DNA from 4 places in the uncultured Intestinibacter sp. genome. Region 4 is predicted to be linked to each of the others. Evidence: riboswitches for the same ligand, from Rfam matches in the RefSeq annotation. Region 4 holds a riboswitch; each other region holds the start of a gene.
What was found. Region 4 has a riboswitch for cobalamin ahead of RDX53_RS03375 (NCS2 family permease). Riboswitches for the same ligand answer to the same signal wherever they lie in the genome.
Positions count from the first base shown of each region.

Region 1: it holds a riboswitch for cobalamin, as region 4 does, so the genes downstream of both, RDX53_RS12280 (ABC transporter substrate-binding protein) here and RDX53_RS03375 (NCS2 family permease) in region 4, are expected to answer to the same signal.
Region 2: it holds a riboswitch for cobalamin, as region 4 does, so the genes downstream of both, RDX53_RS01365 (metal-sensitive transcriptional regulator) here and RDX53_RS03375 (NCS2 family permease) in region 4, are expected to answer to the same signal.
Region 3: it holds a riboswitch for cobalamin, as region 4 does, so the genes downstream of both, RDX53_RS03010 (cobyric acid synthase) here and RDX53_RS03375 (NCS2 family permease) in region 4, are expected to answer to the same signal.

Region 1 covers NZ_CABQXJ010000083.1:2,820-6,459, forward strand. Annotated here, with positions in the region: gene RDX53_RS12275 (iron ABC transporter permease) at 1-537, opposite strand, end outside; gene RDX53_RS12280 (ABC transporter substrate-binding protein) at 518-1,432, opposite strand; cobalamin riboswitch at 1,734-1,911, opposite strand; gene RDX53_RS12285 (nucleoid-associated protein) at 1,998-3,002, opposite strand; gene RDX53_RS12290 (RluA family pseudouridine synthase) at 3,017-3,640, opposite strand, start outside.
Region 2 covers NZ_CABQXJ010000004.1:22,410-26,049, forward strand. Annotated here, with positions in the region: gene RDX53_RS01350 (threonine/serine exporter ThrE family protein) at 286-1,071, shown strand; gene RDX53_RS01355 (threonine/serine exporter family protein) at 1,076-1,558, shown strand; gene RDX53_RS01360 (SoxR reducing system RseC family protein) at 1,608-2,036, opposite strand; gene RDX53_RS01365 (metal-sensitive transcriptional regulator) at 2,048-2,341, opposite strand; cobalamin riboswitch at 2,695-2,891, opposite strand; gene dinB (DNA polymerase IV) at 3,022-3,640, opposite strand, start outside.
Region 3 covers NZ_CABQXJ010000009.1:4,966-8,605, reverse strand. Annotated here, with positions in the region: gene RDX53_RS03015 (cobyrinate a,c-diamide synthase) at 1-483, opposite strand, end outside; gene RDX53_RS03010 (cobyric acid synthase) at 493-2,031, opposite strand; cobalamin riboswitch at 2,185-2,350, opposite strand; gene RDX53_RS03005 (histidine phosphatase family protein) at 2,346-2,954, opposite strand; gene cobS (adenosylcobinamide-GDP ribazoletransferase) at 2,973-3,640, opposite strand, start outside.
Region 4 covers NZ_CABQXJ010000010.1:29,786-33,425, forward strand. Annotated here, with positions in the region: gene purE (5-(carboxyamino)imidazole ribonucleotide mutase) at 1-36, opposite strand, end outside; gene RDX53_RS03375 (NCS2 family permease) at 653-1,993, opposite strand; cobalamin riboswitch at 2,344-2,542, opposite strand; gene glgB (1,4-alpha-glucan branching enzyme) at 2,723-3,640, shown strand, end outside.

The DNA of each region.
Region 1 (3,640 bases), on a different contig from region 4:
AGTTAAAGTTGTAAGTAAGGCATTGACAAATAAAGAAAAAACCATCCCCGCTAATATTATTGTATTATTGGACATGGTTTTGTCAATTTTACTAGAAAATAATATAACTAAATAAACTGTAAAAAGTCCAAATATAAATCCAACAAACGGAAGTGTAAAACCTCCTATTACAGGAATTGTTACTCCTGTTACAATTACAAGACCTGCTCCTAAAGATGCACCTGATGATACACCTAATGTATATGGTGATGCTAGTTGATTTTTTAATATCGATTGTACAACTGCACCACTAGTAGCCAAACACCCTCCTACTAAAAACGCCAATAAAACCCTAGGCAACCTAATCTTCCATATAATAGATACGTCCTTTGGCATTACACCGTCTCTAAGAGGTATATTTATCAATTTATTTGCGATTATAGATATAGTGTCTAACATACTAATATTGGAACTCCCAATGGAAGTTCCAATATAAATAATAAATATAAGTATAAGTATACTAATTGCACACTTTGTTCTATTTGTCTTTGTATTCATCTGGGTATACAGCTTTTGCCATTTCTTTTAAAGCTTTTATTATATTTTGTGTTGGTCTTGAAGATGAGTTTGCATCTATAGAATATACTGCTTTATCTTTTACTGCAGTTATGTTTTCCCATCCAGTTCTACTCATTATTTCTTCTGTTGGATTTTCTACATAGTTAACGTTAGTTAATATAACATCTGGATTTGCATCTATTACAGCTTCTTCACTTGGTGATATCCAAGCATCTTTATCTGCAAATATATTTTTTGCACCTATTATTTGTATCATTTCATTTATGAATGTGTCTTTTCCTACACTGTATAATGTTGGTGCTGGACCTATTTCAAAATAAACTGTCTTTTTATCTTTTATTTTGCTGCCTATTTCTTTTATTGATTCTACATCTTTTTTCATAGAATCGATTATTTCATTTCCTTTATCTTTTTCATTTACAAGTTCAGCTATGAACTCTATGTCTTTATATATACCGTCTATACTGCTACTACTTGGTATATATACAACAGGTATACCTGCATCACTTACTGATTTATATGGATCTTCTGATGAACCTACTTGGTTATATCCTGAAGCTATTACTATATCTGGATCTAACTCAACCATTGCTTCTGCATCTGGATTTTGGAAGTCCATTAATTTAGTGTCTTTGCTTAAACCTTCAATTCCTTCTGAGTATGTATCTGCTGCTATAATTTTATCAGCTAATCCCAACCCAACTAATATTTCTGTATTTGATGGTGCAGTAGATATAATTTTTTCGATTTTTGTTGGAACTTTAACTTCGTTACCAGCTCTGTCAGTTATTGTTTTTTCGCTTTCGCCTTTACTACACCCAACAGAAAATATAAGTGTTAAACATAGTAAAATTGATAATAATTTCTTTTTCATATGAATTCCTCCTCATATACCTTTTTTAAAATTTTTAAAGCTTATATCAAGATTAATCCAGCCAGGGTTTTACCATAATTTGACTATAATCTCCATATATTTTATGATTATAGCAGAATTACAATTTTTTTTGTAACTATATTTTAAAATAAGCAATAACATTTTGTTATGCTTTTACGATATTATTTTTCAAAATTATAAATTATATGTATCTTTTGCAAAAAAAGAAAAACTAACACAAGGTTAGTTTTTCTTTTAAAATACCGTTCTTATTTTAAAGTAAAATTCTCCACCCCGAAGATTTTCTTATTGTATATAAGGCAGGTCTCCTGGCTTAGCTTCATCCCATTTATTCACCTTCCCGCAAAATAGCAGTGGTTATCGAATAAATAGTCAGCATCACAGTAACGGGGGCTGCGAAGGAATCTCACCTAGCTTCCCTATTAATCTAAATTAGAACCTCTATACCTTTATGCTTTCACGTAATTATAACATAATCTAACATTATTTTAATAGAGTAAAAAGCAACTTCGAATAACTACCATAAAATGAAATTTATGTAAAATTATTTTTCTTCATAGAAAGATATATTTTTTATTACTATATCGAATGTACCATTTTCATTTTTTCTAACACTATATTTCATAGGGTCTTCAAAATCTGATAAATTTGCTTTTATATCAAATCCATTATCTGTTTTTATACTTCTCTTTTTAAGTTTCTTTTCAACCCATTTTTTATCAACTGAAAAGTTTTCAGTTAATCCTTTGTCTTCCATGTGTTCTTTGAAACTTTCTTTTAAATCTTTATCGATTATATTATTTTGAACAAATTCCTCAACATTTATTTCTTCTTTTTCTTTTAATGTATAATTAAGCATACTTCTTATATCTTCTGCTTTTTTCATATCATCTGAAATTGCATTTGTTATCCAATTTTCTGCTGTTGTTTTAAATACTTTTGTTTTATATTTATCATCTTCTATTTTTTTAGCATTTAAAAACGCTGTAACAAACTTTGTTTCTAGTTGTTCTTTTTCAGCATCTTTATCTAATAGTTTAAAATGATATTCATCATTTATACCACTAAGACCTACTAATGCACATTGTTTTGGACGCCCTGTCTCAGGTATTCCAATTTCATTTGATACTATTTGTATATTAAATTTATCTTCTACAAATTCAATTGAATGTGTATAAAGTTTTTTATACTCTAATCTCATTATAGCTACATTTTTTTCATCTTTTACACTGTATAGACAAATAGCTAAGTCACAAGAGTCCATCTCTTCACTTTGTTTCATAATTTCAAATAAATATGCCGCTATTTCTTTTGAATTTTGTAAGAATGTATCTTCGTCATATATAATTTGCTCACAACAGTTTTTAACAATATTATTGTTATAATCGTTAAATTCAGCTTTTCTTAAATCGTCGTCTTTTGAAACTCTGTTTATTATTTTTTGGAAAAATTTATCCACTTCTAAGCTGTTTCTACATTCGTAGTCATTTAATATAGGACTATCGCTATTTTTATCTAGTACGTGTACTATGGATTTATGTATAATCATTTACTTCTCTCCTTTTATCTTAATTTTTCAATTAGCATCTTCATATCATCAGGAATTTCAGCTTTAAACGCTAAAACTTCTTTTGTTCTAGGTTGTTTAAACTTCAGACCATATGCATGTAGAGCCTGTCTTTTTATTAGATTTTCATCAACATAACCATATAGTTCATCTCCTATAATTGGATGGCCTATATGTGCCATGTGTACTCTTATTTGGTGAGTTCTTCCTGTTTCTAATTTAACTTCTACTACAGTAGCATCATTTAATCTTTCTAATACTTTGTAATGAGTAATCGACTCTTGTCCTCTAGGATCTACAACTCTCTTTATGCTGTCATCTGTAGGTCTGTAAATTGGCTCATTTATAGTATTTTCGTCGTCTTTAATGATTCCTTTTACTACTGTTATATATTTCTTTTCAAAATCATCGCTTTTCATCTCACTAGATAATACATGTTGAGCAAATGGATTTTTTGCTACTATTACTAATCCAGATGTATTCATATCTAGTCTATTTACAAATCTTATTTTGACATCTTCGCCCTTTTTAACAATGTAGTCTGTAACTCCATTTGCCATAGTATTTTCAAAGTGGCTCTTTGTCGGATGAACTACCATAAATGGAGGTTTATCTACCAT
Region 2 (3,640 bases), on a different contig from region 4:
TTATGTATAATAATTTTTTATAATATATCGGAAACGCTATATATTATTTAAGTTTAAAATAATATATATATACATTTTTTATTTTTTTGATATAATCAAGTATAATATAGTAAATATATACATAGGTTTTTTAAGTAAAAAATCCAATTTAGACTATTTCTCACTAAATTAATTAGTATTAGATGTTTAATAACATATTATAATAGTCTAATTATTACTATGAAAAAACTAAATAAAAAGGAAAGGAGTCTGTCAAAATTATATTTTTGACAATAAGATGATTTTATGAGGGAAGAATATCAATTAATACAGAAAAAAGAGATTCTTAGGTTTGCTCTTTTTCTAGGAGAATTAATGTTGACTAATGGTGTAGAAACATCTCGTGCGGAAGACAGTGTTTTAAGAGTTTGTACTTCTCGTGGATACAGACATATTAATGTATTTACAACTCCTACGTGTATAATAATTGCAGATGATAAGTTCGACGGATTGTCATTTATGAGAACTATAAAGCGTAGAAGTATCGACTTAAACAAAATAGACCTTTTAAATACTGTATCTAGAGATTTTGTTCAAAACCCTGAAATGACAACTGATGAAGCGATTAATAAACTAAAAAAAATAGCTACTTTACCTCCACCATATGGAATAATTTCTTTTTATGCGGGGACTGCAATTTCTTCTGCATGTTTCGCTTATTTAATAGGTGGTACAAGTATAGCAGATTTTTTACTTACATTAATAATCTCAGTTGTTGGAACTATTATATATAATGGAATAATGAAACTTAACTCTATGGCATTTATGGCTACATTAGTATCTTCATTTGCAATAGCTACGTTTGGGGTTGCTTTTTGTCAGATTGGAATTTTACATGACCCTAAAATGCTTATAGTAGGTTCTATAATGCCTCTACTTCCTGGAGTTGCTTTCGTAAAAGGGCTTAGGGATTTAATATCTGGTGATTTAGTTTCTGGTGTTTCTCGTGTATTTGAAGCATTTTTAACAGCAGGAGCTATAGCTGTAGGAGTCGGTGTTGTACTTGATTTTTGGATTAAAATTGGAGGTTGATTAAATGACTATTAAAGATTTAATAATAAACTTTATATTTTCATTTGCAGTTACAGCAGGTTTTTCTATATTCTTTAATGCACCTAAAAAATCACTTATTCCATGTGGTATAGTAGGTGGTATAGGATGGTGTACTTATGTTGTTATGGCTAACTCAGAATATATTTCAAATGTATTTTCTATGGTTATAGCATCTGCTGTTGTTTCATTATTTAGTGAAATTTTAGCTCGTAAATTAAAATATCCAGCTATAAACTTTATAATACCTGGAATACTTCCACTTGTGCCTGGTCTTGGATTATATAATACTATGTATTCATTAGTTCAAAAAGATTATGCACTTGCTGTATCTACTGGAACGGATTCTCTATTTAAAAGTACTGGAATAGCAATCGGAATTCTTATAATTACATCTTTTACAAAAACTTATTATATACTTGTTAAAAAGATGCATTTAAAAAAACTTGAAGAAAAGTTAGAAAAATAGGGGTTTTGTGGCTGTGGTTTATTAATCACAGCTACAAAACCCCTTATATTTAAATTATTCTCACTACTATAGGAATATAATCTCTGCTCTCTCTATATTTTTTATCGTTTTTTCTTAGATAAAGATAGCTTAAAAATGTACATAATAATCCACATAGTCCACTTAATAATTCTATTGGACCGTTAAAGTTTATATTATTAAGTACAAAAAAGCATATAGCTGTCCCTGCAATTAAAAATACTAGTGGCAACATATATGCCAACATAGTTGCTTTCATTACTTTTACACTATCCATACTAACTTCTACGTGATCCCCTACTTTTGCTCCAATTTGATTGTCGACTTCTACTATTAAATCTTGACTTTCTGAAGTTAATTTTGCACATTTACCACATGAAGCACATGCAGAATGTCTTTGCATACGCATTTTAGCAGTTTTATCATCTACTATTTCAACTATAAACCCCTGTTGATTCATAATAGCCCCCCCTATTTTGTGAATTTTTTTATTGTATCCATTAATTCCTTAATTGCCGCTTCACTTTCTTCTTCATTTCCATATTTTATATCATTAGAAACACAGCCCTTAATATGGTTTTCTAGTATCATTGTGCCTACATTATCTATAGCAGATCTAATTGCTGATATTTGAACTAATATATCTACACAATATCTATCATCTTCTACCATTTTTTGAATTCCTTTTACTTGTCCTTCAATTCTCTTAAGCCTTCTATTTAGTGCAGCTTTGTCATTTCCTTTAGCCAATTTTTTTTCACTCATTATTTAACACCTCTTATTAGTGATATATATTATTATATCATTAAAAAAGTGTAAATTTAACTCCTAAAAATTATTCATTTTCATATTTCAAAAAATGGTTTATTATATATTTTTTATTATTTTAAAATCTTACTAATATGTTTAACTTTAAATATCTAAGTTACTAAATATTACACTTTCTTTTTATTAAATTTATCCAATAAAATAAGACTCACAAATTGAATTAATGTTCTTTTATTATTCACAAAAAAAGAACCATTTTCTTCGGTCCCAAAAAAATCTATAATATGTATATTGTCTATTTTCCGCGCGATTATAAATAACCCATATTACAGTATTTCTCTCCCTCCGAAAGAGCATGTATTATTTTAGGCAGGTCTCCTGGCTTGAAATCATCCTACTTGCTTCTCCTTCCCGATTTAACAGTGGAGGTTAAGTTCTCCAAAACCTTAAGCTTTCGTCATTCTTACAGTAGCGGGGGCTGCTGTGGCTTTTCACCACATTCCCTTTTAAGTATTGTTTTAAATACACCTTGAACAATATTCAATTCGTGAATCTTATTCAAAAAATCTATACAACAATGTGTATACTTAATTATATCCTTATTTTACAATTTTTTCAATAAATTATAATACTTTATGATATGCTATTTTATTATACAATATTTAAATAAATTTATTTTAATCATCTTTATCAGTGCTTATATTTTTCATATATTCAAATAGTGTTATATTGTGTGTACTCTCATTTATATCTATTAAATTTGATAAAGTTACACCGACTAAACGTATTTGTAGATTATTACACTGTATATTTCTAAATAGATTGTATATATTTTTTCTTATATCTTTATGTGAGTTTATTCCGTATTCTAGACTTGTACTGCGCGTTATTTGTGTAAAATCCTCAAACTTCATCTTAAGTGTGACTGTTTTGCCTAATTTATTTAAATACATAATTCTATTGCTTACATCTAGGCATAATTCATCTAATATATTTACAAGTTCTTCTTCATCTAATCTGTAATTGTGGTCTAGTGTTGTTTCTGAACCTACAGATTTACGTTCTCTATATGGTTCAACAGGTCTATTATCTATTCCTCTCGCAAAATTATAATAAATATATCCTCTGCTTTTAAACAATTTTTCTAATTCATATAAACTAAGTTGTCTAAGATCATATCCATTATTTATTCCCATAAGTTTTAGTGTTTTAGCAGTTACCTTTCCAATACCAAAAAACTTTTGTATTTGTAATTTATCTAAAAAATCTTGAGCATTATCTGGAATTATTACTGTA
Region 3 (3,640 bases), on a different contig from region 4:
TAAAGTATTGTAATGACTTTCACTTTTTACATTATTAGTTATAACACCTTTTATATTTACATCAGTATCTAGCATTTTATATCCTAAAACCATAGCTGCAGAAGATGCGGCCATAGCTTTTGCATTTATGACTAATATAACTGGTGCTTTTAACATTTTTGATGTATATGAACTTGTGCAATCATTTAAATCTATTCCATATCCATCATATAATCCCATTACGCCTTCTACTACTGCTATATCAGCATCTTTAGATGCTTCTTTTACTATATACTTTATTTTTTCATCTTCAAGCATATAGGAATCTAAATTTCTAGAATATCTTCCTGTTATAAAAGTATGATAAGAAGGATCTATATAATCTGGTCCAACTTTAAATGGTTGTACCTGTAGTTTTCTTTTTGTAAGTGCTTGCATTATACCTAATGAAATAGTTGTCTTTCCGACACCACTATTTGTCCCTGCAATTAATATTTTCTTCATCTCTACCACCTATTGTCCTTTACTTTCTTCGTGCTCTTGCATTATTTGATATATTTTTTCTATATCAAGATGTTCTCTTAAGAAGTCTGCTAATCTGTCGTATTCTTTATCCTTAAATTCTTTAAATGATTTAACTTTACTGTCTATTTTATCTAGACCTTTCATTTCTCTTATGTTGTTTAATATAGTTCTAGTAAAATCTATATCATCAAATATTCCATGAAGATATGTTCCGAAAACATTGCACTCTGAGTTTACACTTCCTTCTGTGTAATTAACTTTTTCATCTAATTTTTGTGTAATTGTGCATAGATTTTTTATTTCATTACCTCTATTGGTAACGCCCATATGTATTTCATATCCTTTAACTTTTTTACCTTCTAAATTATTTAAATATCCACTTAAATCTTTATCTATTATTGCCTTAACTTGAGTTGTTATCTTTTCTAGTTCAAAAGTTGTTTCAGTATCTAGAAGACCTATCCCTTCAACTTCCTCTAGATCACTTTCGACATGATATGGGTCTCTTAATTTTTTACCTAGCATTTGATATCCACCACAAATACCTATAACTAATTTTCCTCTTCTATGTAATTCCTTTATTTGTTCTTCAAGACCATTATTTCTTAAAAACATTAAATCATCTATTGTACTTTTAGTACCTGGAATAATTACTATATCAGGATTTCCTAGAGATTCTCCATAATCTACATATCTAATACTTACATCTTCTTGAGTTTCAAATATATTAAAATCTGTAAAATTAGACATATGTGGCGTTCTAACAATTTCTATATGTATATCATTTCTCGCCATTTGCTTTTTAAATCTCGTAGTTACACTATCCTCATCTTCTATTTTTATATCACAATAAGGTACAACACCTAATACAGGTACATTTATTATTTCTTCTAACATTTTTACTCCGGAATCTAAAAGCTCTTTTCTACCTCTAAATTTATTTATTATTACCCCTTTTACTCTCTTTCTATCTTCTTCGCTTAATAAAAGCATTGTTCCAGCAAGTGATGCAAAAACGCCACCTCTATCAATATCACCAACTAATATTACTGGTGCATCTGCTATTCTTGCCATTCCCATATTGGAAATATCTCTTTCCATTAAGTTTATTTCTGCTGCACTTCCTGCACCTTCCATAACAACTATATTGTAGTTTTCTTCAAATTCTTTAAATATATCTCTCAATACATCCATTAACTCTAACTTATATTCATGGTATTGTAGAGAAGTCATATCTCCAACTACCTTTCCTCTTACTATAACTTGGCTTTTATTGTTGCCACATGGTTTAAGTAATATTGGGTTCATATCTGCTATTGGTTCTAATCCACATGCTTCTGCTTGTGAAACTTGGGCCCTTCCCATCTCTAGTCCTTCCTTTGTTATAAATGAATTAAGGGCCATATTTTGAGATTTAAAAGGAATTACAGTATATCCATCTTGTTTAAATATTCTACCTAAACCTGTAACTATTGTACTTTTCCCAACATTGGATGCAGTTCCTTGAAACATTATTTTCTTACTCATAGCCTCTTCCCCTTCTATTATTTGTAGCGCTATATATTAACTAAAATAAATCTATATTTATCGTATATATATTTAGAAAACTAACAAAAAAATCCTAATAACGAGATTAGGATTTTTTGTATTTATAAAAAAATCTTCACCCCGAGATTTTAACTCTAATAAATTAATTAATCCAGGTATCCTGACTTAACATCATCCTACTCCTACACCTTCCCATTTTCTCAAACAGTGGTTTCTATAGTTTCATCCGTTTCACAGTAGCGGGGGCTGTAAAGGCTTTTACCTTTTTCCCTGAGAAAAATTAATCTAATATTCTATTTTAAAAAACTTGTTTCATTTAACTTATTAATAACAGCAAATCCATTATCAATTTCAACAATACTTATAGATGCATTGTCGATTTTAAAATTCCAATGGTATTCAAAACTATTTGAAATTAAATATGTTAAAATATTTCTAATTGTCCCTGCATGAGCACATATTAAGATTGTCTCATCTTCATCAGACTCATCTAAAATAAATTGTGTTTCTTTTGATACTCTTTCAAAACAATCAACCAAGCTTTCTCCATTTGGATATGTATATTCATATCCTTCTTCTATCATTTTGTTAAATTCATCAGGATAATCTTTTTGAATTTCTTTGAAGTCTTTTCCTTCAAAATCTCCAAAGTTAATTTCTTGTAAATCCTTACTCTGTTGTATTTCTATTGAATTTATTTTAGCTAAATATTTTGCAGTCTCTTTAGTTCTACTTGACGTCGTAGTATATATCTTATCAATTTTTTCATCACTTAAAAAGCCTGTTATTTTTTCTATTTGTATCTTTCCTTCTTCACTTACTTTACTATCTATATGACCAGAGAGTTTCGCAAGTTTATTATCTTCTGTAAGTACATGACGTACTAAAATTAATTTTTTCATTTTCTTCTCCTTACAATGCTAAATTACTGAAATTAGCATATAAGTATATATTAAGAAAAATACTTCTCCAAGTTCTATCGTGCAACCTAGTATATCTCCAGTTACACCATCAATCTTTTTATATATATGTTTTTTAAACAATAATGCAAATACTATTATAAATATAATAGAACTTAAAACTTTTATAATTGTCGCAATAGGTTGTAAGAAAATAAATTTTCCAAATAATATAATTAATATAGAAGAATATACTATACCTGTTATAAGCATTCCCATAGTACATTTTCCTATAAATAAATTACCCATACCTTTTGCTCTTGGAGTTACTGTTTTGTAAGTCATTATCATAACTCCAATTCGCCCTATAACCGGCATAAAAATAACTAGCCATAACAAGTTATTTTGTACTAAGCTATTGATAAATCCTATTTTTAGTAGTATTAAAAACATTATTGCAAGAAGTGAATTTGTTCCTAATCTGGAATCTTTCATTATTTCTAAAATTCGTTCTTTGTCTCTATTACTGTATATTGCATCAAATGTATCACCTAATCCATCTATATGAAGGCCTCCTGTTGTTAAAACTTCTATAAGAGTTATAACTATAGCACTTATAAATGGATCAAATATTGTCAACGAAAGCCAACCAAAAATATATGTTATTATACCGATTACAAATCCTACTA
Region 4 (3,640 bases):
ATCTGATTTAGATCCCATAACGATTGCAACTTTCATAATTTATTTGCCTCCATTAATAATATACTTATATAAATTTTTATTTTTCATCAAATTAAAAAGTCTTTATTAATTTTCAAAATTATTTTAACGAACTATACACTTGTATTTTATATTAATATTCATAGTTTATCAATGTATTTTTTCATAAATTAAATTTTTTATTAACAATACTATATGCTAATTAGATTTATTATTAATTTCAATTAAAATTACGAACATTCCAATTAAGCCTGTTATAATTTTAAAATTTAATTTTAAATTCTATTACTTAAAACTTTTAGTTTTATAATCCCTTGGTGATAATTTTGATATTTTATATTCTGAATTTATTTTTGTGAGATTTAGCAATCTTAATTTTTAATTACTAATAGATTGGTATGTTTGAAATACATCTGATATCTACATTTTACATCTTTTTTGATATATTGTGATATTTTTTTTAAACTTTTAAATATTTTTACTATAATAAAATCATTTTATATTATATTAAAAATCAAAAATAAATAGAATCAAAAAGCTGTTGCATAAAATCCCCTCAATTTATGCAACAGCTTTTCTCTATAATTCAAATCCCTTAAATACTTTTTTATAATTTTTATTTACTATGAGTCATTTACTTTAAGAATATAAATCTACATATAAATATTATACTCAATATTATTAATGAAATATTTATATCTTCTTTTTTATTAGTAACTAATTTTAATAAAGTATAAGATACTATACCGAATATTATTCCATCACCAACACTATTAGTAAGTGGCATTAATATAAATGTTAAAAACGCTGGTATAGCATTTGTATAATCATCGAAATCAATATCTTTAAAACAACTTGCCATCATAACACCTACAATTACAAGTGCTGCTCCTGTGGCTTGTGATGGAATAGCTATAAATAGAGGTGCTAAAAATAAAGATAATACAAATAATATTCCAACAGTAAATGTTGTTAATCCTGTTTTTCCACCTTCGCTTATCCCTGCTGTACTCTCCATAAAACATGTAACTGTTGATGTACCAAGCATAGCCCCTATTGTAGTTCCGATTGCATCTGCCAACATAGCTTGTTTTGCTTTAGGTATTTTTCCATTTTCGTCGATTAATTCTCCTTTAGCAGCTACACCTACTAAAAATCCTACAGTATCAAATAAATCCATAAATAAGAAAGTAAATACTACTATCACCATATCTAAACTAAATATTTGCTCTACTGGAACTGTAAAAGCCTGCATAAAAGTAGGAGCTAATGATGGAATGTTAAATGATACTATTGCACTTGGCAAAGCGACTATACCTGTAATCATTCCAATTGATGATGTAAGCAATATAGATAATAATAATGCTCCTTTTACATTTTTACATACTAATATTCCTGCTATAACTAGACCAGCTACTGTCAATATTACAAGTGGGTCATGCATATTTGCTAATGCTAATGTTCCACTTGCTGTACTTATAAGCCCCGCATTGCTCATTCCAACAGCAGCGATAAATAATCCCACCCCTGCTGTAACTGCATTTTTAAGATCATTTGGAATGCAATTTATTATCTGTTCTCTTAAATTTGTAACAGTTAAAATAATAAATAAAATTCCTTCTATAAATACACCCAATAATGCCATTTGCCATGTATATCCCATTTGTAAAACTACTGTATATGCAAAAAATGCATTTAGTCCCATCCCTGGAGCAAGAGCAATTGGATAATTTGATAAAAACGCCATAACAAAACATGCAACCGTAGCTGATAATGCAGTTGCAACAAATACTGCACCTGCATCCATTCCAGCATCTGCTAACATATTTGAGTTTACTGCTAGTATGTATGCCATCGTCATAAATGTAGTTAAACCAGCTATAACCTCAGTTTTGACATTTGTACCATGCTCACTTAACTTAAATACTTTCTCTAGTATACCTTTTTGACTTACTTTTTCCTGTGTAACTTGCATATCTCTCCCCCTTATAATTTGATACCTCTTTTATCAAAACTAGAAATAAATATAGTCTAGAAATGAAATATATAAATTTATTCAATTTTGAGGAGAGTCCAATTTTTAAACTATAAGGAATATATATAATATATTCTCTATAATTATAAAATTTTATTAAAATTAAAAAGTGCCTACTTCAAATAAAGTAGACACCACTAATATCTTATATACTCAAAGATTTCATTTTATACTCTTTCAATCAAAATAAATTTTAAATAAACTTAAAATTAAATTCTTTTATATTAAAAAAGTATAGAATAATCCCTTGGTTATCATGATATTTAGGTGGTGCTCTCGCGGAAGCTCTCCTAATAAAATTAATATTAAGCAGGCTTCCTGGCTTACAGATCAACGCGTTACTTCCCTTCTCACATACAAATGGCATGCAATGGATATATTAAGTATTGCTCCCTAGATTACAGTGACCGGATCGCTTAGGATTCTAACCTAATTTCCTTTTATTCAAATTTCTCATAAAATTTGACCACTTAATATCATAATAATATTCATTTCTATGATAAAATACTAACACAAGATGGAATTATTTGTCAATAAATCTTTTCACCATACAAGAGTGAGTTTTTTATTGGTTTATACTTAATTTTGTTGTTCTTATAAAGAGGTTTTATATATAATAAAAGTATAAATAAAAACCCACTAAATATATTTAGAAAGGATGATAAACATATGAAAAACATGCATGATTTTTATTGCGGAACTATGTTTGATGCTTATGAGTTTTTTGGGGCTCATGTTAGTAGGGAGAATGGTATTAAAGGAATTATTTTCAGGGTTTATGCCCCCGATGCAAAAGAAGTACAAGTTGTAAGTGACTTCAATGATTGGGATGGAAATAAGGGGAAAATGACACAAATGGGAAGTAGTGGTATATTTACTTACTTCTCAGAGGATGCTAAATTGGGGATGTATTATAAATATTTAGTATTCGACCAGTACGGTAATTGCGTAGAAAAAACTGATCCATATGCATTTTATATGGAACTTAGACCTAAAAATGCATCTAGAATTGTGGACTTAAGTACATATAAATTCAACGACCAAAACTGGATGGAAAACAGAAGTAAAAACTTAGATAGACCACTAAACATCTATGAACTTCACTTCGGTTCATGGAAACATAAAAGTAATGAAGAAGTTTCAAGGGCAAGAGTTATTAAACAATGTGCCAATGTAGGAGCTGATAATAGTATAAGTGCGGACCAACTTGGGCATGACCTAAAATTAGAAAACTATATAAATAGTGAGTACGATTTGAATCAACCGATAGATATTACAGAGAGATGGTTTAACTATATGGAAATAGCTCCAGAGCTTATAAAATATGTAAAGGAAAATAACTATACTCATATAGAAATCCTTCCTTTGTGTGAACATCCATCTGATTGTTCATGGGGATACCAAATAACAGGTTTCTTTAGCCCAACTGCTAGATATGGTAAACCTGAAGATCTAATGGCTTTTATTGATTTATGCCATAGGGAAAATATAGGTGTAATTATGGACTATGTCCCTGTTCATTTTGCGCTTGATTCTTATTCACTAGGAAGATTTGGCGGTGGTGCACTTTATGAATATCCAAGTCAC